DNA from 3 places in the Herbaspirillum sp. 1173 genome. Region 1 is predicted to be linked to each of the others. Evidence: predicted binding sites of a transcription regulator. Region 1 holds the regulator's gene; each other region holds the start of a gene.
The links. The regulator FliA, encoded in region 1, starts transcription of late flagellar genes. The targets are predictions, from matches to a motif close to CTAAAGTTTNNNNNNNNNNNGCCGNTA.

Region 1 (7,951 bases):
AGCCGGCCCACGGCCGCGCGCCTGCGCGCCCGGTGGAAGCCGCTCCGGCCAGCGATGCCCGCGTCTGGCGCAGCCGCCGCGCGGAGCAGGCGGCCGGTGGCCGTCCGGCCTCGGCCCAGCAGGCGCAGGAATCCGGGGAACATGACCAGCGTCCACGTTCGGCCCTGCCTGAATTCGATGGCAAGGACTACGACGAAATCCTCTCCGAAGTCATGAGCGAGATCCGCTCCATGCGCGGCGTGCTGGAAACCCAGCTGGCGGAGATTTCCTGGGGCGGTACGCAGAAACGCGATCCGCTCAAGGGCGTGGTACTGAAGGAAATGCTGGCGGCCGGCTTCTCGGCCAGCCTGTCGCGCCTGATCACCGAAAACCTGCCTGCCAACTCCAAGTCGCAGGACATCATGTTCTGGGTCAAGTCGGTGCTGGCGCGCAATCTCAATACCCTGGCCAACGAAAACGAACTGCTGGAAAACGGCGGCGTCTTCGCGCTGGTCGGCCCCACCGGCGTTGGCAAGACCACCACCACCGCCAAGCTGGCGGCGCGCTGCGTGATGCGCCACGGCTCCGGCAAGCTGGCCCTGATCACGACCGACGGCTACCGTATCGGTGGTTACGAACAACTGCGCATCTACGGCAAGATCCTGGGTGTGATGGTGCACTCGGTCAAGGATGAGACCGACCTGCGCATCGCCCTGGAAGAGCTCAAGGGCAAGCACACCGTACTGATCGATACCGCCGGTGTCGGCCAGCGCGACCAGATGGTGGCCGAGCAGGACGCCATGCTGGCCGGTGCCGGCGTGGACATCAAGCGCCTGCTGTGCCTGAATGCCACCGCCACCGGCGGTACGCTCAATGAAGTGGTGCATGCCTATTCCAGCTCCGGGCTGGCCGGCTGCATCATCACCAAGCTGGACGAAGCCGCCACCATCGGCAACGTGCTGGATGTGGTGATCCGCCACAAGCTCAACCTGCATTACGTGGCCAATGGCCAGCGCGTGCCCGAAGACCTGCATGTGGCCAACAAGCTCTACCTGGCCGACCGTGCCTTCAAGCAGAAGCGTGAAACCGCCCCTTTCGAATTCCAGGAAGGTGAGTTGCCGGGCGTGATCGGTCCTACTGCCATGTCCATGAATGACCGGGGACTGCGTGAGGTGAGCTTTGGCTAGTTACGATATCGACCAGGCAGCAGGGCTGCGCCGGATGCTGGAGCGTCCGGTGCCCAGGCTGTTCACCTTCTTCTCGGTGCTGGGTGAGGAAGAGAAGAGTGCCATGCTCATCAATCTGGCGGCGTCCCTGTCGCAGGCCAAGCACAGCGTGCTGGTGGTGGATGGCGACGTTGCCACGACCGGTCTGCTGACCCGCATCGGCCTGCGTCACGACGTGGCGACGCTGCAGGAAGTGGCGCGGATGGAGCGTCCCATGGCGGAAGCCACACGGCTCCTGCCGGAAGGTTTTTCGATGGCGCGCATCGCCCGCCGCAGCGTGCCCTCGGCGACCGATCCGCATGCCGGCCGTCTGGCGGAGATCTTCGACAGCCTCATCGAGCAGGCCGAGATTACGCTCGTCAATGGCGTGCTGGCGCGCGACCTGTCGCTGCCGGTGCCGACCATGGAAATGGGCGAGATCGTGATCCAGGTCTCGACCACGGCGTCTTCCATCAAGGCGGCCTATGTGCTGCTGAAGAGCCTGAGCGACCGCATCGGCCGCCGTCCCTTCAGTCTCATCGTCAACGATGCCACCGAAGCCGAAGCCCGTACCGTCTATGCCAACATGGCCCAGGCGGCCAGCCGCTACCTGGCGGCGCAGCTCAATTTCATCGGCGCGATTCCGGCGGATGACCATATTCGCCGCGCCACCGGACAGGGGCGGGCGGTGATGGACGTGTTTCCCTTCGCCGGTGCCGCGCTGGCCTTCCAGCGCCTGTCCAAGCGCTTCACGGCCGGTCCGGATGCAGCCCGCAGCAGCTACGGGATGGCCACCGACGGCGCCAGTCTGGGAGTGTGACGTGCATGTATAACGTCAAGGGAAAAAAGGGCAAGAACGACGTGCTGGAGCAGCATGCGCCGCTGGTCAAGAAACTGGCGCATCAGCTCAAGGCCAAGCTGCCCCCCAGCGTAGAGGTGGACGACCTGATCCAGGCCGGCATGATGGGCTTGCTCGACGCCGTCAACCGCTACGAGGAAACCCATGGCGCGCAGTTCGAGACCTACGCCGTGCAGCGTATCCGCGGTGCCATGCTGGATGAGCTGCGCAGCAGCGACTGGCTGCCGCGCAGCATCCGCCAGAATGCGCGCAAGGTGGAAGAAGCCATGCAGTCCCTGCTGCAGCAACTGGGCCGCCAGCCGCAAGAAGCGGAAGTGGCGCAGCACATGAAAATTAGCCTGGCCGAGTATCAGTCGCTGCTGACCGACTGCGGCGGCCACCAGTTGATCTATTACGAAGATTTTCACGACGACGATGGCGGCCACGAACACTTCCTGGACCGCTACCAGACCGGCGACGGCGATGATGATCCGCTGCAGAGCCTGATCAATGGCGGTTTCCGTGAAGCCGTGGTGGATTCCATCAAGGCCTTGCCCGAGCGTGAGCAGATCCTGATGGCGCTGTACTACGAGCAGGAAATGAACCTCAAGGAAATCGGCGCCGTCATGGGCGTTTCCGAATCGCGCGTGTGCCAGTTGCACAGCCAGGCGATCTCGCGCATGCGTTCGTATCTGCGCGAGCATTCCTGGAGCGGGGTGGCCTGAGGCTGCCTGCCTTCAGGGCGCAGATCCGAGAGAGGTCGCAGGACGCGTTAACGACAAAGCCCGGCAAATGCCGGGCTTTTTGTTGATGCGATCTTGCTGTGCTTCCGTGAGCGGGAAGCGGCTGAAACTTATACCACGCCCAGACGGCGTCCCGAGGACCGGATGCTGTTCTGGCCGTCCGGGCCATAGAAATTGCCGGTGCCGGTCTTGCCCTGCAGGATGGTCAGGGCGCTCTGATTGATGGACAGCTTCTTGCCGATCAGCAGGCCATTGACGCGGTTCAGTTCCTTGGCGTCCTGCGCCAGTTCGAACAGGCTGGCCCAGATCTCGCGGTCAGCGTCGCCGGCTTGCTCATTCATCCACTGTTGCATGCCGCTTTCATCTGCACTGTAGCCGAGGCTGCCCAGCAGCGCATGGCGATTGCCGGCCAGCGTGGACATTTCAGCAACTATCGCGGCCTTTTCGGTAATGATGTCGGTCAGGCCTTCGGCGGTGGCTTCCGCCAGCAGTGCCTGTTCCTGGCTCAGTTTTTCCACCAGGCGCGACAGCGCGGCGTGTTCCAGGGACAGGTTGCTGGCCGGATTCATGCGAAAGATCCTCTGAGCGGTAAAACGGTAATCAGGCCGGGCGGGCGCTGATGAGATTCTTGACGGTATCGATCACGCCGTCGGCGATCTTGTCGGCATCGATCTGGAAAGTGCCGTTGGCGATGGCCGCTTTCAGCTTTTCCACTTTTTCGGCATTGAAACCGCCGTTTTTGGTGTCCTTGGTTTCCAGCGCCTGATAGGTGCTGGACAAGCGCACGCTGTCCGAAGCCGCTTTGGTGGCGGCCGGGTCAGTGCCCGCAGGATTGGCGGCAGTCGTGTTGCGGGTCTGCGTTTGCGTCTGCTCGGTGTTGAGGGCAGCAGATTTGAGGGCGTCGTTAACGTTCACGGCAGTATTCCTTGTAGGGTGGGGGCGCTTCGCACCCGCCTGTCGTATGGATTATCGACCAGTTCTGGGCAAACTTTAACATTCCCGCACCTGAATTAAGCTGAATTCGGGTACTTTTCTTCACATTCCTGTTCGGGCGATCCGCTGCGTTCCGCGCGGCACTTGCCCTGCGGGAAATTGCTTCATATCAATACAGAAGCCGGGGTCGCCGGCTCAGTAGTTGATTTCCAGAATCCCGCCCGCTTTGGCAATACCGCTCACCACCTGGCCGGCCGCCGTCCGGGCCTGGGCCATCTGGCCTTCGTTGGCATTGGTCAGGGCGCGCGCTTCGGTGGAAATCTGGAAGCCCGGGCCGATCGATACGACCCGTACCGCCTGGCCTTGCTGCACCACGCGCTGGTTGCGGATGGTGTCGAGGCGCAGCGGCGTACCGGCGCGCAGCGACATGTTGGCGACGCGGCCGATGACCTGTGATTCTTCGGTGATCACGCCGCTGGGCAGCGCCGACATGTCGCCGCGAATGCGTGTGATGTCGCTGGCGCTGATGGTCTGGCCCTGGGCCAGCGGGACCGCGGCGACCAGGTAATCCGAGATCACCTGCACGTTGGCGCGCAGGTAGATGGTCCAGGGGGAGGGGGCCACGCACTTGATGCCGACCGTGGTGCGGCCGAACAGGCGGCCACCATTGGGCATGAAGGCTTGCGGTTCAAGGCAGGCCGCCAGCGTCAGGCGTGCATCGGCGGGATCGATGGTGACCGTGACGCTGCCGGGCAAGCCCGAGGTCTGGCTTTTCAGGAATTGCTCCGCCACTTGTTGCAAGGCTTGCAAGTCCTGCTTTTGGGGGGAGTTGGGGTCGTTCTGGGCGAGCGCAGGCGCAGTCGCCCCCAGGCCGGCTGCCAGCAAGGACAGGACGGCGAAAGTGCGGCGCAGGGCGCGGAAAGCGTGTTTCATTTTGTGCAACTTGCCCGCAGGGCATAGGCGAATCTTGGCACTCATGGTACGTCGCGCGCGCGAGGTCAAAAGGGCAAACAGGGGAGGCTTTTCTCTCTTTATCGCCCCTTAGAGTTCGGGGTGCGAACGTATGATCAAGCCTACGTAATTCCATCATCGGCGCAGTCCGCAAGCGGCCCGGCAACAGGCCGGGCAGGACAGGGGGCGCTGGTACTTCCGGAGGACCTGATGGTCTCTAAGCTCGACGATTATTTCCGTTTCAACGAGATGGCGCTGAACCTGCGGTCCCAGCGCCAGCAGGTGCTGGCGTCCAACATCGCCAACGCGGACACGCCCAACTACAAGGCGCGTGACGTCAACTTTGCCGACGCGCTCAAGAATGCGCTGGACAACAAGTCCAACACGATCCCGCCGCTGCAGCTGGAGCGCACTGCTGCCACGCACGTGGCCGGCACCGCGCCCGACAACGGTCCGGGCAGCATCGGCGGCACCGCCTTGCAGTACCGCACGCCGGCCCAGGGCAGCGTGGACGGCAATACGGTCGATATGGATGTGGAGCGCAATGAATTCCTGGACAACGGCATCCGCTACGAAGCCGGAGTCACCTCCGTGAACGGCCAGATCAAGGCCATGCTGAACGCTATCCAACCGGGCTGATAAACATGTCTCTTTCCAACATCTTCAACGTCGCCGGCTCGGCCATGAGCGCCCAGGCACAGCGCCTCAACGCCACGGCCAGCAACATCGCCAACGCCGACAGCGCGACCAGCCCCGATGGCACGCCCTACAAGGCCAAGCAGGTGGTGTTCGAAGCCATTCCGGTGGGCAGCGTCAAGGACAGCGGCGTGAAAGTGGCGGCCGTGGTCGAGAATCAAGCCCCGCCCAAGCTGGTCTACGACCCCAAGCATCCCATGGCCGATGGCAATGGCTACGTCGCCATGCCCAACGTCAATCCGGTCGAGGAAATGGTCAACATGATCTCGGCCTCCCGCTCTTACCAGACCAATGTGGAAACGATGAACACGGCCAAGGCCATGCTCGTCAAGACCCTCACCATCGGCCAATAACCAGGACCTGAACCATGGCAATCGTCTCCAGTGACCTGCTCACCGCAATGAATGGCACGAGCAGCAGCTCGTCCACTACCACCAGCTCTTCCAGCCTGGACAACAACAGCCCGGACGCGATCCAGAACCGCTTCCTGACGCTCTTGATTGCGCAGATGAAGAACCAGGATCCCAGCAACCCGATGGACAACTCGCAGCTGACCACCCAGATGGCACAGTTGTCGACGGTCACGGGCATCAGCCAGCTGAACAATTCGCTGTCCACGCTGATGAGCAACCTCAATTCCTCGCAGGCGCTGTCGACCGCCAACATGATCGGGCACAGCGTGCTGGCCCCGGGCAACAGCATCCAGCTGACCAGCGATACCACCAAGGATGCCAGCGGTACGGAAACCACCAGCCAGAAGGCGGTGTTCGGCGTGAACCTGTCCGGTACCGCCTCCTCCGTAGTGGTCACCATCAAGGATTCCTCGGGCGCCGTGGTGCACACCACCGACCTGGGCACCCAGGCCGCCGGCGTGGTGCCGGTGATCTGGGACGGCTCCAACGATACCGGCGGCAAGGTGGCCGACGGCAATTACACCTTCACCGTCAGTGCCTCCAACAATGGCACTGCAGTCACCGCTTCGACCCTGTCGTTCGGTACCGTTTCCAGCGTCTCGACTGCGTCGGACGGCGTCAAGCTCAACGTCACCAATGTCGGCACCATCAAGCCGACCGACGTCGTGCAAATTCTTTAATCGTCATTACCGACAACATTCGGAACAAGGGGATATCTCATGAGTTTTCAGCAAGGTCTGAGCGGACTGAACGGCGCAGCCAAGAGCCTGGACGTCATCGGTAATAACGTGGCCAACGCCAGCACGGTGGGTTTCAAGCAGTCGCAGACGCAGTTTGCCGACATGTACGCCAATTCCATGAACCGTTCCGGCAATTCGCCGGTGGGTATCGGTGTGACGGTCGCCAATGTGGCGCAACAGTTCACCCAGGGCAATATCACGTCGTCCAACAACCCGCTGGATATCGCCATCAATGGTGACGGTTTCTTCCAGTTGGCCGCCAGCTCCAGCGACCTGTCGCCGATGTACGGCCGCAATGGCCAGTTCCAGCTCGACAAGAACGGCTACATCGTCAACCCCAGCATGAACGGGGCCTTCCTGATGGGTTATGCAGCCGGCGTGACCGGTGGCGACCCGGTGCGCCTGCAGATTGATACGTCCTCGATCCCGGCGACCACCACCACCACCATCAATACCAAGGTCAACCTGGATTCGCGCGTGACCGTGCCGACCACGACCACCTTCAGCGCCACCGACCCGACCTCGTACAACAACTCGACCGGCGTGACCATCTATGACAGCTTGGGCAATCCGTACAGCGTCCAGACTTTCTATGTGAAGAACACGCCGACCGGCACGCCGCCGACCACTACCTGGGACGTCTACGCCACCGTTGACGGCAAGACCCTGACCACCACCTCGGGCGGCACGGTCCCCCTGAAGCTGGGTTCGATGGTGTTCGATTCGACCGGTACCCTGACCTCGGGCGGTGCCATGACCATCGACCTGACTACGACCGGTACCAACCCCGGGGTGGCCAAGGCGGGCGGCAACTTCGCCAGCACCATTGCGCTGAGCTACACCGGCTCGACCCAGACCGGTTCGGCCTTCGTCAACCTGGCGCAGAGCCAGAACGGCATGCCGCCGGGCACCCTGTCGAGCTTCTCGATTGACAAGGACGGCACCATCGTCGGTTCCTACAGCAACCAGCAGACCAAGAATCTGGGCAGCGTGGTGCTGGTCAATTTCGCCAACCCCAACGGCCTGCAGCCGCTGGGCAACAACCTGTACTCCGCCACGGCCGCCGCCGGCAGCCCGCTGGTGGGCAAGCCGACCACCGGTACCTTCGGTACCCTGCAGGCCCGTGCGGTGGAAGACTCCAACGTCGACCTGACCGCCGAGCTGGTCAACATGATCGTGGCGCAGCGGGTCTACCAGGCCAACTCGCAGACCATCAAGGTGCAGGATACCGTGTTGCAGACGCTGGTCAGCCTGCGTTAACAGGGTGATCCGGCGCGCCTTGCGGCGCGCCTGCTTCAAGGCTGCCGGCGTCGCCGGTGGCCGGTTTCAACCGGTGGTGCCAGGGATGGGTGCCACCACTAAGGGGTGATATGGATCGTCTGGTCTATACAGCGATGTCGGGCGCCAAGCACACGCTTGAGCAGCAAGCCAGCGCCAGCAACAACCTGGCCAA
Region 2 (7,951 bases), on a different contig from region 1:
ATGCACCTCGAAACCGAGCTGATGACCAACCTGCGCGAGAAGGCCGAGGCTGAAGCCATCAACGTCTTCGCCCGCAACCTGAAGGACCTGCTGCTGGCGGCACCGGCCGGCCCGCGTGCCACCATGGGCCTGGATCCGGGCCTGCGTACCGGCGTGAAGGTCGCCATCGTGGACGCCACCGGCAAGGTCGTCGCCACCGATACCATCTATCCTCACCAGCCGCGCAATGACTGGAACGGTTCGCTGCATACCCTCTCGCAACTGGCCGAGAAGCACAATGTCTCGCTGATCTCGATTGGCAACGGCACCGCCTCGCGTGAGACTGACAAGCTGGCCCAGGACCTCATCAAACTGCGTCCCGAACTCAAGCTCACCAAGATCGTGGTCTCCGAAGCGGGCGCGTCGGTGTATTCGGCCTCCGAATTCGCTTCCAAGGAATTGCCGGATCTGGACGTGTCGCTGCGCGGCGCGGTCTCGATTGCGCGCCGCCTGCAGGACCCGCTGGCCGAGCTGGTCAAGATCGATCCCAAGTCCATCGGCGTGGGCCAGTACCAGCACGATGTGAGCCAGTCGCAACTGGCGCGCTCGCTGGATGCCGTGGTCGAGGACTGCGTCAACGCGGTGGGGGTCGATGTGAACACCGCTTCCGCACCGCTGCTGGCGCGCGTCTCCGGGCTCAACGCCAGCGTGGCGCAGAGCATCGTGTCCTACCGGGATATGAAGGGTATGTTCAATTCCCGCGCAGCGCTGCGTGAGGTGCCGCGCCTGGGCGACAAGACCTTCGAGCAAGCCGCCGGCTTCCTGCGCGTGATGAATGGTGAGAACCCGCTGGATGCCTCGGCGGTGCACCCGGAATCCTATCCGCTGGTGGAAAAGATCCTGGCCGACATCAAGAAGGATGTGAAGAGCGTGCTGGGCCAGACCTCGCTGTTGAAGGGCCTGTCGCCGGCCAAGTATGCCGATGAGAAGTTCGGTGTGCCCACCGTCACCGACATCTTGAAGGAACTCGACAAGCCAGGCCGTGACCCGCGTCCCGAGTTCACCACCGCCACCTTCAAGGAAGGCGTGGAAGAGATCAAGGACCTGCGCGTGGACATGATCCTCGAAGGCGTGGTCACCAACGTGGCGGCCTTCGGTGCCTTCGTCGACATCGGCGTGCACCAGGATGGCTTGGTCCACATTTCGGCGCTGTCCAACAGCTATGTGAAGGATCCGCACACCGTGGTCAAGGCCGGCCAGGTGGTCAAGGTCAAGGTGCTGGAAGTGGACGAGAAGCGCAAGCGCATCGCCCTGACCATGCGCCTGAACGACACAGCCCCGGCCCCGGGTGCGCGCAATGAACAGCGCGGTGACCGTACCGATTCGCGCCGTTTGTCGCAACACCAGAACCAGCGCGGCCGTGAGCAGGCACCGGCCAACAATGCGATGGCGGCGGCGTTTGCGAAGTTGCGTGGGTGATGTTTTTTTGTGATGGTTTGTGATGTCGAGGGCGGTCTTTCTCACGCCTTTCGATGTCATGAAAAATAAGTAAAAAGAGGCTGTCTCCCAAGAGAGACAGCCTCTTTTTTATTAGTTTTTGCGAATTGGCTTTTGCAGCTCAGCGCGACTGCAAGGTGCGATTACGCACTGGTGCTGATCCGCGTCTGGCTCACCGACACTGAAATACTGACAGTCGTCTCGCTGGCCACCAGCGTACCGCCCTGGCCATCCGCATTGCCTTCGCTGCCCGATCCGTCCTCACCCTCCTGCTTGCCGCCCTTGACCTTGTTGATGAAGTCGCCCAGCGCCTTCTGCACCAGGTCATAGGTCTTGTCGATGTTGCTGGCAATATCGCCTTGCAGCACGTTCAGGCTCTCCAGGATGCCGCGTGCTTCCTTGAAGCCCTGGTCGACACCCTTGAAGATCAGGTTCATGTAGTCGTCGATGTTGCTGGCATCTTCCTTGTCCGGATTGTTCTGCTTGTAGAGCTCGAACATGTTGGTGATGAAGGAGACGATACGGCCGGCCGTTGCCTCCGGCGAATTGTCCTGGGTCGATGCGGTCTGGATGGCGTTGTCGCCCAGCTGCGGACGCAGGATATCGTTGATGTTCTCGATGGCGGTCTTGTAGACCAGCGACAGCGGATCGTTCTGCGTCTGCAGCGATACCTCCAGCGAGGATTGCACGATGGAGAGATTGAACTGGGCCTTGGCGCCGCTCACGGTGAGCAGGTTGGCTTGCTTGGCCTGGGCGATCTTGTCGCCGCCGCTGCTGTCGCCGGCGGTGGCGGGCAGCTTGTCGTTGTCTGACGCTGCGGCAGAGGTCGACGAAGTGGAAGAAGGGGTGACGGGCAGCAGGGACTTGTTGTCCACGCCGCTGGTGTTGCCGATAGCCATGACGGTCTCCTGAAAATGAAAGGGGATCCGGGCATCAGAGGGGGAGACGGATCCACGGAGGCGAAACTGCGCACCATGCGCATCCACTCCATTCCTGCATAACGGCCTGTTCAAAGCGGACTTGATATTGACAGAAATTTACACCTGTCAGTTTCTGGGGGACTTCGTTGACAAGTCTGCATTGCACCCGCGCAATCTTTGGAAAAGCCTTGCTGGAAGCGGGTTTGCGGCGATACCGTGCGTGCCGTCGGGCTGACCGCGACGGACGCAGGCGATCAAGAAAAAATGTAACGAAATGTGCGCGAGATGCTGGCAGCGGGATTTCAATTGCATTGGGGTAATGAAATCGCGCTGGCAGCACGACAATGAGGGCGCACGGATGCGCTGAATGAAAACGCCGCGTATCGATACGCGGCGTTCAACGCGGGCGTTGCACCCGCTCCATCAATCCTCACTCCATCACGAACAAGCGCCGATGCTCGCGAATGGCATAGCGATCGGTCATGCCGGCGATGTAGTCGGCGACTTTGCGCGCCTGCTTGTCGAGACGCTGGGTTTCGTCCGTGATGCCCTTGACCTGATAGTCCGGCGGCAGCAGGCTGGGCTGAGAGGTGAAGGCCTCGAACATCTCGGCGATGATGCGGCGTGCCTTGGCCGTCATGCGATTGACCTGATAGTGGCGGTAGAGCTTCTCGCGCAGGAATTTTTTCAGTATCGCGGCTTCGGCGGCCATCGCATCGGAGAAGGCGATGAGCTGCGGCGCATTGCGCACATCCTCGATGTCGCGCGGGGCGATCTCGGCGATGCGGCTGCGCGAGGTCTGGTTCAGGTCGACGATGAGCGCATTGATCATGCGGCGCACGGTCTCATGGATGACGCGGCGTCCGGTGATGCCGGGATAGGCCTGTTCGACTTCGCGCAGATGGCGTGCGAAGAAATCGACTTCGCTCATCAGCTCCATGGTCAACAGGCCGGAGCGCAGGCCATCGTCGATGTCGTGATTGTTGTAGGCGATCTCATCGGCCAGGTTGGCCAGCTGCGCTTCCAGCGAGGGCTGCTTCTTTTCCAGGAAGCGCACGCCGATCTCGCCCAACTGGCGCGCATTGTGCAGGGAGCAGTGCTTGAGGATGCCTTCGCGCGTCTCGAAGGTGAGATTGAGGCCATCGAAGGCAGCGTAGTGCTGCTCCAGCTCATCGACCACGCGCAGGCTCTGCAGGTTGTGTTCGAAGCCGCCGTGATGCTTCATGCAGTGGTTGAGCTCGTCCTGCCCGGCATGGCCGAAAGGCGTGTGGCCGAGGTCGTGGGCCAGCGAGATGGCTTCCACCAGGTCTTCGTTCAGTTGCAGGTTGCGCGCGCAGGAGCGGGCGATCTGGGCGACTTCGATGCTGTGGGTCAGGCGGGTGCGGAACAGGTCGCCTTCATGATTGACGAAGACCTGCGTCTTGTATTCGAGACGGCGGAAGGCGGTGGAGTGGACGATGCGGTCACGGTCGCGCTGGAATTCGCTGCGCGAGCCCGGTGGCGTTTCACTGAAGCGCCGGCCTCGCGAACTTGCCGAGTGGGCGGCATAGGGGGCGAGATGGTCGGGCGCTTCAGTGTGCATGTCATTCTCCGGTACAGGCCGCCAGGGTTTGCAGGAGCAGTTCCTGCGGCGCGTTGGTAATCAGGGGACTGCCCAGCGGCTTGATCAGGATGAACTTGATCGCACCGCCTTCGTTTTTCTTGTCCACTTCCATCAGGTCCAGCCAGCGTTCGGTGCCCAGATTCGGAGCCACCGTCGGCAGGCCGGCCGCGGCGGTCACGGCGCGGATGCGCTCGCGCGTGGCGCCATCGATATAGCCCAGGCGCTGCGACAAATCGGCCGCCATCACCATGCCGCAACCGACGGCCTCGCCATGCAGCCACTGGCCGTAGCCCAGGCCATTCTCGATCGCATGGCCGAAGGTGTGGCCGAAGTTGAGGATGGCGCGCAGGCCACCTTCGCGTTCGTCCTGGCGCACCACCTCGGCCTTGATCTCGCAGGAGCGCTGGATGGCATAAGCCAGGGCGGCGTCATCCTTGGAGACCAGGCGCGCCATATTGGTTTCGATCCAGTCGAAGAAGGGTGCATCAATGATGGCACCGTGCTTGATGACTTCGGCAATGCCGGCCGCCAGTTCGCGCGGGGGCAGGGTGTGCAGGGTAGCGGTATCGGCGATCACGGCCTGCGGCTGGTAGAAGGCGCCGATCATGTTCTTGCCCAGCGGATGGTTGATGCCGGTCTTGCCGCCCACCGAGGAATCCACCTGCGACAGCAAGGTCGTGGGCACTTGCACGAAGGGCACACCGCGCATGTAGGAGGCGGCCGCAAAGCCGGTCAGGTCGCCGATCACGCCGCCGCCCAGGGCGATGAGGGTGGTCTTGCGGTCGCACTTGTCGGCCAGCAGACGATCGAAGATCTTCATCAGGCTGGCCCAGTTCTTCTCTTCCTCGCCATCGGGCAGCACGATCTCGGTGACCTGCTTGCCTGCCGCGCGTAGCGCTTGCGCCACCTTGTCGAGGTAGAGCGGACCGACCTTGTCATTGGTGACGATGGCCACGCGCTTGCCCTTGACGTATTGCGGCAAAAGCGTGGCGTCATCCAGCAGGCCGCGGCCGATGTGGATGGGATAGCTGCGTTCGCCGAGGTCGACGTTGAGGGTCAGCGAGGCAATCGTGGTAGCGGCGGGAGCGATGTTCTGGTTCATGCTGCGAAGATTCGGTTCGGTGCTGGCGGCACCATGGAAGATCTGGGTGGAATGACTGCGGGACAGCGTGGTGCTGCCGTCCGCGCCTTGCGTCAGGACCGCGCTGTGACTCTCGAATACGACGGTTTCGTCAGGTTCCGGTTCGGCCAGCCAGGAACCGTCCTTGGGCGAGAGTTCCAGATGGCTGATGATGGTCTGCACCAGGAATTGCACGTTGGGCCGGTTGGTCTCGACCACGAAATCGGCCACTTCGCGATACAGCGGATCGCGCTGGCGCGACAGCTCTTCGAGCTTGCGGCGCGGATCGGCGGTCTGCAGCAGCGGGCGGTTCTTGTCGCGGCCGGTACGTTGCAGGATCTGGTTGATGCTGGCGCGCAGGTAGACGACGGTGCCGCCCTTCTTGAGGTTCTCGCGATTCTCGGCACGCAGGACGGCGCCGCCGCCGGTGGCCAGCACGATGTCGGGCTGGGCCGCGAGCTCGCGGATGATCTCGGCTTCGCGGCGACGGAAGTTCTCCTCGCCCTCGATCTCGAAGATCACCGGGATGGTGGCACCGGTCCGCGCTTCGATCTCGTGGTCCGAATCGACGAAGCGCTTGTTCAGCTTTTTGGCCAGGGCCCGGCCTATGGTGGTCTTGCCGGCTCCCATCAGGCCGACAAGGAAAATGCTTCCCGTCATATCTAAGAATTCTGCGCTTTGCGCTACTGGCCAATGTCATGGCGCCGCACGTCTGCCGGCACGGTCGCCTGCCGCCCGGTGGACGGCTGTGTTGCCCGCCGCTGGCGGGCTTGCGCCCGGCGCAGCGGGCCTGGAACAGCGATTTTACCGTTCTTTGGCCCGCCACCGGGGAAAAATCCCGTGGCCGGGGCCTTCCGGCTCAATACGGGCGCGGCCCGGCGACGATGCGCGGGGTCAGGAAGATCAGCAGCTCGGTCTTGTCCCGCACCTTGCTCTGGCTGCGAAACAGCGCCCCCAGGACCGGGAGGTCGCCCAGCAGCGGTACCCGCGTCTCGTGGTCGTTGTCGGTCTGGGTGTAGATGCCGCCGATGACCACCGTGCCGCCATCCTCGACCTGGACCTTGGTCTTGATGTGCTTGGTGTTGATGGCCAGCCCGCCCGGCGTGACGCTGCCCCGGCTGTCCTTGTTGACGTCGACGTCGAGGATCACGTTGCCGTCCGGGGTGATCTGGGGCGTGACCTCCAGCTTGAGGTTGGCCTTCTTGCTGTTAGGAGTCAATAACTTTGTCTACAAATGAAGTTTTTTCGAGTACCCGGAGCCATTTGAAGTCAGTTTCCCGCTAATCTTTTAAAATGTTTTGGGGCTACTTATGGTTCTGAAATTTCAAGCGAAGAGTAGAGTTTTTGAAGTGAAGCTCTGAGCGTGCTTACATAAGTCGCATCTACGATCGTTTGAAAAATTGCTTATGAGAAACTTCGTGACGCAATCGAAATAGTCAATTCGCGGATAGCGAACGTATTGAGATCGGAGCGTGTCCAGATTTTTGTGCGCGAACTATTTGCGCCTAATCCGTTGAGGTATGTTTGCAGTTGCGCTGTGCAGGATGTTCCGATCCGAATGTTCAACTTAGGCCGAACTGAGTCCACGAGACTTCGAAATATGCAATTTCCGCATCTCGAAAATTCGCAGATGCCATCCGCCCGTCCCACCTTTGGTTAATTGAGGCTGAGAGCCAATGGCAATGTGCGCAAGCGGGCGAGAATCTCATTTCTGAGCCTATCTGGAACACCCGAAGTTTGAAGCGCCGTGGGCCAGCGATCGAGCGCCAACTCCACTGCGCGCTTTACCGCTACCTTCACAGCCAATTGAGCGATTCCGGCCTCTTGAGCTATGGCACAATATAAATCCAACGTTTCCTCGCGTTGAAATTTGTCTATCGCAACGTTAGTGTGTAGCGACCTGAAATTTGGAAGGGCAGATAAGCAAACAATGTCGTAGGCCGGAGAGAGTTCTGGAAAAATACCGTGTCGATATAGAACGCTATGGTTTTTCAAATGTGCGTCAGAATTTCCAATGAGCGTGTTGACGGCCTGACGCATAAAGAACTGCTGAATATCGAAGATACCTTTTGTGCCGAGTCGATTTAGCATCTGAAGGAACAGAACAAATTTTTTGACACCTGCATACTTCTGACCAGGCATCATTCCAAGGAATTGACACGCATCTTCGATATGCACCGGTCCTTCCGGGCTACGATCAAAACGGTCCACTGCAAGGAAATGCGTATTCGGTCCAAGTTGCCGGACCAAATCAGGCAATCCGACTATTTTGCTCATGGGAACCAGTCGGCATTGGGCGACGTTTATTTCTGCTAAACGAGCCAATGTCATGCACAGATACTCGTTTCTTACCTGCGAATCGTCTTCAACCTTTGGTAACTTCGCGACAACGTTCGAAAGTTCTCCTGTCCGAGGCATTCGATAAAGCTGGTCATCGTGAGAGTAGAAAAGTGCAAGCTTATCTTGAACTCCAGAAAGCAAGGCTCCTCCAGCAGTAGCGCCCTCCGGAGCGATCGGGGCCCATACATTGGAGTAGCCATCAATTTCCATTTTTGAGATTGATGGCGGCAGCTTAGTGAGATCTGCTGGGCCTGCGATTACCGCTCCCGGCAAGTCTTGACCTGCGGCGGCCAATATTCCAAAGTCATCTTTGTCTCTATCCTCCCTACGCGTTGCTGCTAGCCTAAAACGCAATGCCCCCTCGGACATTAACCCTGCGAAAAAGGGAGGCATTTGCTTACGTTCGCGATATAGGGTTGGATCCGCATGGCTATATACTGAGCCACGAGAAAGTGCGTCATCACCAGGCATTACGATAGACGCTGATAAGGT
Region 3 (7,951 bases), 1.3 Mb from region 1:
GCCTCCTCGCTCTTTGGCTGCCAGAATGGAAATCTTCACCAATATCCCGCAGTCGTGTAAGACGGATACCTACAAGATGCTCGGGCTTCTCTCCGTCTAAAAATACCGACCAAGTCTAATTTCCCGCCTGTCCTGCCCCCCTCAGAATTGGCTTGCAGTCAAGTAAATGTAAGCGATTGTAAGCAGCTCGATGCAGCGTTCAGCCGCGTGAGCCGTAGGAAGTACTTACCGAGGTGGGGTGCAAATGAATACCAACGACATGATGGCGGAGATCCGCGATGCCAACCTGAGCTATCTCATGCTGGCGCAGCAAATGATCCGTTCGGACAAACCGACCGCAATCTTCCGTCTGGGTATCAGCGCCGAGATCGCCGATCTGATCGAAGGCTTGTCCAACGTGCAGATCATGAAGCTGGCGGCGACCAACATGATGTTGACCCGTTTCCGTTTCGACGACGGCGCCATCCTCGGCATGCTGACCAACTACAACAAGGACAAGAGCCTGGCGCAGTCACACGCAGCCATCCTGATGGCCTGCCAGCCCGGCGAACAAATTTCGTAAAACAACAAGACAAAAAGCATGGCCGGCGTGGCCAGGGGCAGTCAACGCGCCGCAGGGGAAGACGTTCTACAGAGTTATTCAGTTTCAGTCTTGCATTCATGCCTGAAAGTTCGCCCGCCCGGGGCCGGCGAATTGGGGTCAGGCAGTTTTATTACGAAATCACCGGGGGGTTGCACCATGGCTAAAAAGAGCGTTGTGACAGAGGCGCAGGAAATTCAGTTGGCCATTGAACTGATCAATCTGGGGGCACGCCTCCAGTTGCTGGAATCGGAAACCTCGCTGTCGCGCGAGCGACTGCTGAAGCTGTACAAGGAATTGAAGGGGGTCTCGCCACCCAAGGGCATGCTGCCGTTCTCGACGGACTGGTTCATCACCTGGCAGCCCAATATCCATTCTTCGCTGTTCATCAACATTCACCGCTACCTGATCGAGCATGCCCGCATCAGTGGCATTGAGGCCGTCATGAAGGCCTACAAGCTCTACCTGGAGCAGGTCGGCTACAACGATGCCGGCGAGCCGGTGCTGTCGCTGACCCGTGCCTGGACGCTGGTGCGCTTCTTCGAAAGCAAGATGCTCATGACCACGCCTTGCTGCAAGTGCCACGGCCACTTCGTGGTGCATCGCCTGGACCTGCATCAGGACTACCTGTGCGGCCTGTGCCACATGCCCTCGCGCGCCGGCAAGACCAAGAAGGCCAAGGATGCGGTCATCATGGGTCTGGTCGAAGGCGCCATGCCGGTTGCTGCTTCCGCGCCGCTGGGCACCGAGCCGGTGCTGGCCGCCGTGGCCTGAGCCGGAACAGGGATGTACCGATGCCTTGCTGCTGGCGAGCAGCAGGGCGGTAATGGGCCAGGGTGTTCAACCAAAAAAGAATAAGGCCGATTGCCTCGATGTCCGAACCTGAGAATCACCCCGGTGCCGGGCGCAGGCCCCTGTGGCAGGCGCCGGCCATCCAGGCCTTGCTGCTGTTCGTGCTGGGCCTGATCGGTGCCAACGTGCTGGACGTGCTGTTCCAGCGCGCCGGTCTCGCTCCTCTTTCCCCCCTCCAGACTTCCCTGCTGCATGGCGTGATCGCTGCGCTGCTGGCACGACTGCGCCGCATGGCCGCGTGGTGGTGGCTGATCCTGCTGGTGTTCCCGCTGGCGGCATTGGGCGTGGGTCAGTTGCACCTGCCGTCGTGGGTGTTCCTGGCGGTGTTCCTGTTCATGCTGGTGCTGTTCTGGTCGACCTTTCGCAGCCAGGTGCCGTTCTACCCTTCCGGGCAGACTGCTTGGGATGCGGTGGCGGGTCTCTTGCCCGAGGGGCGGCCGATCCGTTTCATGGATATCGGCAGTGGCCTGGGCGGTGCCGTGCTGGACCTGTCGCGCCGCCGGCCCGAGAGTGAATTCACCGGCATCGAGATTGCGCCCTTGCCGTGGCTGGTGAGCCGGCTGCGGGCGGCACTGGCGGGCAATCGCTGCCGCTTCGTGCGCGGCGACTACCTGCTGCTGGATTTTGGTGACTATGACGTGGTGTTTGCCTATCTGTCACCGGCGGCGATGGAGGCGCTGTGGCACAAGGCGCGCGCCGAGATGAAGCCGGGGACACTGCTTCTGAGCTACGAATTTCATATCCCCGGTACCACTCCGGATGTGGTGGTCGAACCGGAGCACGGGGGCAGGGTACTGCACGGATGGCGCATGTGAGGCGACACAGGTAAAGAGCCCCTTTACAGGGGCTGCGAGACGCGACGTATCAAGTTTGCGCCACTTCAGCCGTAAATCGAAAAGGAAGGGCGTTTTTCGGATATGTATTCCCCCATTTGCTTGACTGGAATACCTGTAATCTGACGAACGTGAAAATACACTCAACGCCACAGGGACGGGAGTAGGCACTTGCTAGTCATCATTGGATATATCGTGGTCATGGGGTCCGTCTTCGGCGGCTTTGCCCTGTCGGGCGGCCACCTGGGGGCACTGTTCCAGCCACTCGAACTGCTCATGATCGGCGGCGCCGCGCTGGGCGCTTTCCTGGTCGGTAACAACAACAAGGCCATCAAGGCCACCATGAAGGCTTTGCCGACGGTCTTCAAGGGCAGCACCTACACCAAGGCGCTGTACATGGAACTGATGGCGCTGCTGTTCGAGATCCTCACCAAATCCCGTAAAGAGGGTTTGATGTCGATCGAAGGCGACATCGAAGAGCCGGAAAGCAGCCCCATCTTCAGCAAGTACCCTGGCGTGCTGGCCGACCATCACCTGATCGAGTTCATGACCGATTACCTGCGCCTGATGGTGTCGGGCAACATGGATGCGTTCCAGATCGAAAACCTGATGGACAACGAAATCGAGACCCACCATCACGAGGGCGAGATTCCGGTGCATTGCATCGCCAAGCTGGGCGACGGCATGCCGGCCTTCGGTATCGTGGCGGCGGTGATGGGCGTGGTGCACACCATGGAGTCGGTGGGTATCCCTCCCTCCGAGCTGGGCATGCTGATCGCACACGCGCTGGTCGGTACCTTCCTCGGTATTCTGCTGGCCTACGGTTTCGTGGGCCCGCTCTCCAGCTTGCTGGAACAGAAGCTGCACGAATCGACCAAGATCTACCAGTGCGTGAAGGTGACGTTGCTGGCGAGCCTGAATGGCTACGCGCCGGCACTGTCGATCGAATTCGGCCGCAAGGTCCTGTTCTCGACCGAACGTCCGACCTTCCTCGAACTGGAAGAGCACGTCAAGCAGGCCAAGGGTAAGTAAGCGGTCGGCAGGCCGGCCAGGGGAGGCCGGCAGGCAGGGCGATTCACACAGACATCAGTATTGAAGCAGGAGCACAGGCATGGCCGACGAAGGTCTACGTCCCATTATCGTCAAGCGGATCAAGAAAGGCGGCGGGGGTCACCATGGTGGCGCCTGGAAGATTGCGTACGCCGACTTCGTGACCGCGATGATGGCCTTCTTCCTGCTGATGTGGCTGCTGGGATCGACCGCCAAGGGCGACCTGAACGGTATTGCCGAATACTTCAAGACGCCGCTGAAGGTGGCCATGGCCGGTGGTTCCGGCAGTGGTGATGCCAACACGGTGCTGCCCGGCGGCGGCAAGGATCTGACCCGCCAGGACGGCCAGCTGCGCAAGGGCGAGAACGATGTGGTCTCGCGCAAGCAGAACCTGAAACAGGCACAGCAGGAGCTGGAGCGCGCCGAGCGCACCCGGCTGGAAGAACTGAAGTCGCGCCTGGAAAAGGCCATCGATTCCAATCCGACCTTGAAGCAGTTCAAGAACCAGCTGTTGATCGACATTACCTCGGAAGGCCTGCGCATCCAGATCGTGGACGAAAAGAACCGTCCCATGTTTGCCCTGGCCAGTGCACAGCTGCAGCCCTACACCAAGGAAATCCTGCACGAGATCGGCCGCACATTGAACGACGTGCCCAACAAGATCAGCCTGTCCGGCCACACCGATGCCACGCCTTATTCGCGCGGCGAGAAGGGCTACAGCAACTGGGAACTGTCGGCTGACCGCGCCAATGCGTCGCGCCGCGAACTCATTACCGGCGGCATGGACGAATCGAAGGTGCTGCGGGTGGTGGGCCTGTCCTCGGCAGTGCTGCTGGACAAGGAAGATCCGTTCAACCCGATCAACCGCCGCATCAGCATCATCGTCATGAACAAGAAGGCGGAAGAACTGGTGGAAAAGGATAGCGGCTCGTTGAACGTGCCCACCGATGCCAGCGATGAAGACGTGCAGCAAGGGCTGAGTGCGCCGGCCAAGAACTGATAACAGGTGCCACGCCTGCGCGGGTGCGCGCGGTGTGCCAATGAAGCAGAAGTGTTCCAATTGAACAGGGGAAGAGAGCCGGATATGCCGACCAAGACCATGCTGCAGGAGCTCAAGCGCTTGTTGCTCGATACTGCCAGCGGCGGCAGCCGCCAATTGACGGAAGTGGAGTCGGACCTGGTCCAGACCAACATCCTGCTGGGCGAAGCCATCGGCAAGCTGGGCAACAGTTTCATGGAGCTGCATCGCGCGGTACAGATACAGCAATCCATCCTGGAAGGCCTGATGAACGGCAGCGGCCAGTTCGACAGTGCGAGCATTGATCAGCTCAAGGCCACCCAGGGCGAAGTCAGCCACTACGTCAACGCGGCCGTGACCGGCTTGCAGTTCCAGGACATGACCAGCCAGCTGCTGGAACGCATCGTGCGCCGCGTGATCGGCCTGCGTGAAGCGCTGGGGGTCCTGAGTGCGAACAGCTTCGAGATCGTCCCCGAGCAGGGCCAGACCGACGAAGAGGTCAAGGAATTGCTGGCCAGCACGGTGCAGGCGATTGAAGAGCGCCTCAACATGCTCGATACCGGGCTCTGGAAAGCAGTGCGCCAGACCCGCATGGAAAGTGGCGACATCGAGCTGTTCTGATCGGTGGCTGGCTGAGTGGTACAAGATTGAACTAGGTCATTCCGGCCTTGGCTGGGCGGTAGGTCGGTGGCCAAGGGTGCGGCATAATGCATACGCGCATGAGCCTTATTGAAGAAACAGGGAGTAACGATGTCCAAAACGATTCTCGCAGTAGATGATTCCGGGTCACTGCGTCAGATGGTGGTATTCAGTCTGAAAGCTGCGGGTTACAACGTGACCGAGGCGGTCGACGGTGTGGACGCGCTGGAAAAGGCCAAGACGCATACCTTCGACCTGGTCCTGACCGACCAGAACATGCCGCGCATGGACGGCCTGACGCTGATCCGCTCCCTGCGCGAGCTGACCAGTTACGCACGTGTGCCCATCCTGATGCTGACCACCGAGTTCAGCGACGAGATGAAGGCCAAGGGCAAGGCGGCCGGTGCCAATGGCTGGCTGGTCAAGCCCTTCGATCCGCAGCGCCTGACCGAGGTGGTGCGCAAGGTGATCGGCTGATCGTTTGCCGGGACAAGAAGAAGATACGTACTGCATCCAGCATGGAGCCCAGGCATGAGCATTGATATGAGCCAGTTTTTCCAGGTCTTTTTCGACGAGGCCGAGGAAGGCCTCGCGGAAATGGAAAAGCTGTTGTTGGCCGTCAATGTGGCGTCTCCCGATCCGGAGGACCTCAACGCGGTGTTTCGTGCCGCCCATTCGATCAAGGGTGGTTCGTCCACCTTCGGCCTGACCGATATTGCAGAAGTCACACACGTTCTGGAGTCGCTGCTGGATCGCATCCGCCAGGGCCAGATGAAGCTGACCTCGGAACACGTGGATGCCTTCCTGGCCGCCAAGGATGTGCTCAAGTCCATGCTGGACGGGCACAAGCATGGTGCCGAGGTGGATCAGGACGCGGTCGGCAATGTCCGCATGCTGCTGGAGGAATTGTCCCAGGGCCGGCGTGCCTCGGCTGCGCCGAAGACGGACGCGGCGGCGCCCGCCGGCGCCGTGGTCGGACCCGGCGGCGTTCGCCGCTACCGGCTGGACATGCCGGAAATCAGCGACAAGGATGCCGAGGCCCTGGCCGACGAGCTGGCCATGTTGGGCAAGCTGGAGAAGTCCAGGTCGCCCGAGGGGAAGTGGATCTTCATCCTTGATACGGCCGAACCGATCGATGACGTGGTCGCCATCTGCGCCTTCATCGTCAACGTGGCCGATCTGAAGGTGTCGCAGGCCGTCGATCCTGCCCAGAGCAGTGACGAAGAGCGCGGTTATGGTTTCTTCGACAATTTCGTGACCCAGGAAGAGCGCGAACGCGCCCAGGGTTATGGTTTCTTCGACAACCACACCGCTATCGAAGACAAGGAACGCGAGCAGGGTTACGGCTTCTTCGCTCCCTTCGTGCCGCTGGACATCAGCGCCAAGAAAAGCGAGGGCGACGCCCATGCGAATGGCACCGCCGGCGCTGGCGGTCACGGCAATGGCAACGGTAACGGCAACGGCCATCACGACGACGGCCATCTGCAGGGTGACCACGGCGGTGAAAAGAAAGCGGCCAAGGGCGGCGGCGGGCAGGAATCGTCGTCGATCCGGGTCAGCATTGAAAAGGTCGATCAGCTCATCAACCTGGTCGGCGAACTGGTGATTACCCAGGCCATGATCGAGCAGCGCGTTGGCAAGCTCGATCCCATGCATCACGAACATCTGCTCAACAGCGTCAGCCAGTTGAGCCGCAATACCCGCGATCTGCAGGAATCGGTGATGTCGATCCGCATGATGCCGATGGATTACGTCTTCTCGCGCTTCCCGCGCATGGTGCGCGATCTGGCGCACAAGCTGGGCAAGCAGGTCGAGTTCGTCACCCATGGCGCAGCCACCGAGCTGGACAAGGGCCTGATCGAGCGTATCGTCGATCCGCTCACCCACCTGGTGCGCAACAGCATCGACCACGGCATCGAACTGCCCGACGCGCGCCGTGCAGCGGGCAAGGGTGAGGCAGGTGTGCTGGCCTTGTCGGCCGAGCATCAGGGCGGCAACATCATCATCGAAGTCACCGACGACGGTGGCGGCCTGAACCGCGACAAGATCCTGGCCAAGGCCAAGCAGCAGGGCATGCCGGTCACCGACAGCCTGACCGATGCCGAAGTGTGGCAACTGATCTTCGAACCCGGCTTCTCTACCGCCGAGCAGGTGACCGATGTCTCCGGGCGTGGCGTGGGCATGGACGTGGTCAAGCGCAACATCCTGGCCATGGGCGGTGCGGTGGATATCCGCTCCAGCAAGGGCTTCGGCACCACCATTTCGATCTCGCTGCCGCTGACGCTGGCGATCCTGGACGGCATGTCGATTCGCATCGGTGAAGAAGTTTACATATTGCCGCTAGGATATGTGGTTGAATCTTTGCAGCCTTTGCCGCAAGATATCAAAGAGATTTCCGGTCAGGGCCAGGTGCTGCGTGTGCGCGGTGAATATCTGCCACTGATCCCGCTTTATCAGATTTTCAACATCGAGCCTTCATTTACCGATCCTTCGCAAGGATTGGTGGTCATTTTGGAGTCAGATGGTAAAAAGGCGGCACTTTTCGTGGATGACCTGATCGGACAACAGCAAATCGTTGTGAAGAACCTGGAATCCAACTACCGAAAGGTCGCCGGCATTTCCGGAGCTACCATTCTGGGCGACGGCGGCGTTGCCCTGATTGTCGATGTGGCAGCCTTGCTGCGATCCAGCCGCCAATTGAATGACGAATCTGTATTTTCCTGATTTTTAAAGGGCCTCAACATGTCTGACACTGCAACCAAGAATCTTTCCGGCTTCGGCGAAAAGACCGACAGCAACGGAAACGAATTTCTCGCCTTCACCCTGGGCAAGGAAGAATACGGCATCGATATTCTGAAGGTTCAGGAAATCCGCGGCTACGAAGCCGTGACCCGCATCGCCAATTCACCCGACTTCATCAAGGGCGTCGTGAACCTGCGCGGCATCATCGTCCCCATCGTGGACATGCGCATCAAGTTC

Region 2: J2X56_RS26190 (DUF5610 domain-containing protein) is a predicted target of FliA. The motif match lies at 2,475-2,501, and genes of this name have one in related genera.
Region 3: motA (flagellar motor stator protein MotA) is a predicted target of FliA. The motif match lies at 2,296-2,322, and genes of this name have one in related genera.

Annotation. Positions count from the first base shown of each region.
Region 1 covers NZ_JAVDSP010000001.1:181,877-189,827, forward strand. The annotation lists gene flhF (flagellar biosynthesis protein FlhF) at 1-1,166, shown strand, start outside; gene J2X56_RS00890 (antiactivator of flagellar biosynthesis FleN protein) at 1,201-2,004, shown strand; gene J2X56_RS00895 (RNA polymerase sigma factor FliA) at 2,010-2,747, shown strand; gene J2X56_RS00900 (flagella synthesis protein FlgN) at 2,876-3,334, opposite strand; gene flgM (flagellar biosynthesis anti-sigma factor FlgM) at 3,366-3,680, opposite strand; gene flgA (flagellar basal body P-ring formation chaperone FlgA) at 3,894-4,631, opposite strand; gene flgB (flagellar basal body rod protein FlgB) at 4,860-5,288, shown strand; gene flgC (flagellar basal body rod protein FlgC) at 5,294-5,698, shown strand; gene J2X56_RS00925 (flagellar hook assembly protein FlgD) at 5,713-6,438, shown strand; gene flgE (flagellar hook protein FlgE) at 6,478-7,758, shown strand; gene flgF (flagellar basal-body rod protein FlgF) at 7,869-7,951, shown strand, end outside.
Region 2 covers NZ_JAVDSP010000014.1:55,156-63,106, forward strand. The annotation lists gene J2X56_RS26185 (Tex family protein) at 1-1,458, shown strand, start outside; gene J2X56_RS26190 (DUF5610 domain-containing protein) at 1,620-2,375, opposite strand; gene J2X56_RS26195 (deoxyguanosinetriphosphate triphosphohydrolase) at 2,827-3,978, opposite strand; gene aroKB (bifunctional shikimate kinase/3-dehydroquinate synthase AroKB) at 3,980-5,779, opposite strand; partial or broken gene J2X56_RS26205 (type IV pilus secretin PilQ) at 5,979-6,323, opposite strand; gene J2X56_RS26210 (HipA domain-containing protein) at 6,776-7,951, opposite strand, start outside.
Region 3 covers NZ_JAVDSP010000001.1:1,515,355-1,523,305, reverse strand. The annotation lists gene flhD (flagellar transcriptional regulator FlhD) at 245-562, shown strand; gene flhC (flagellar transcriptional regulator FlhC) at 740-1,354, shown strand; gene J2X56_RS06745 (class I SAM-dependent methyltransferase) at 1,453-2,247, shown strand; gene motA (flagellar motor stator protein MotA) at 2,437-3,297, shown strand; gene motB (flagellar motor protein MotB) at 3,377-4,315, shown strand; gene J2X56_RS06730 (hypothetical protein) at 4,400-4,954, shown strand; gene J2X56_RS06725 (response regulator) at 5,084-5,449, shown strand; gene cheA (chemotaxis protein CheA) at 5,504-7,696, shown strand; gene J2X56_RS06715 (chemotaxis protein CheW) at 7,715-7,951, shown strand, end outside.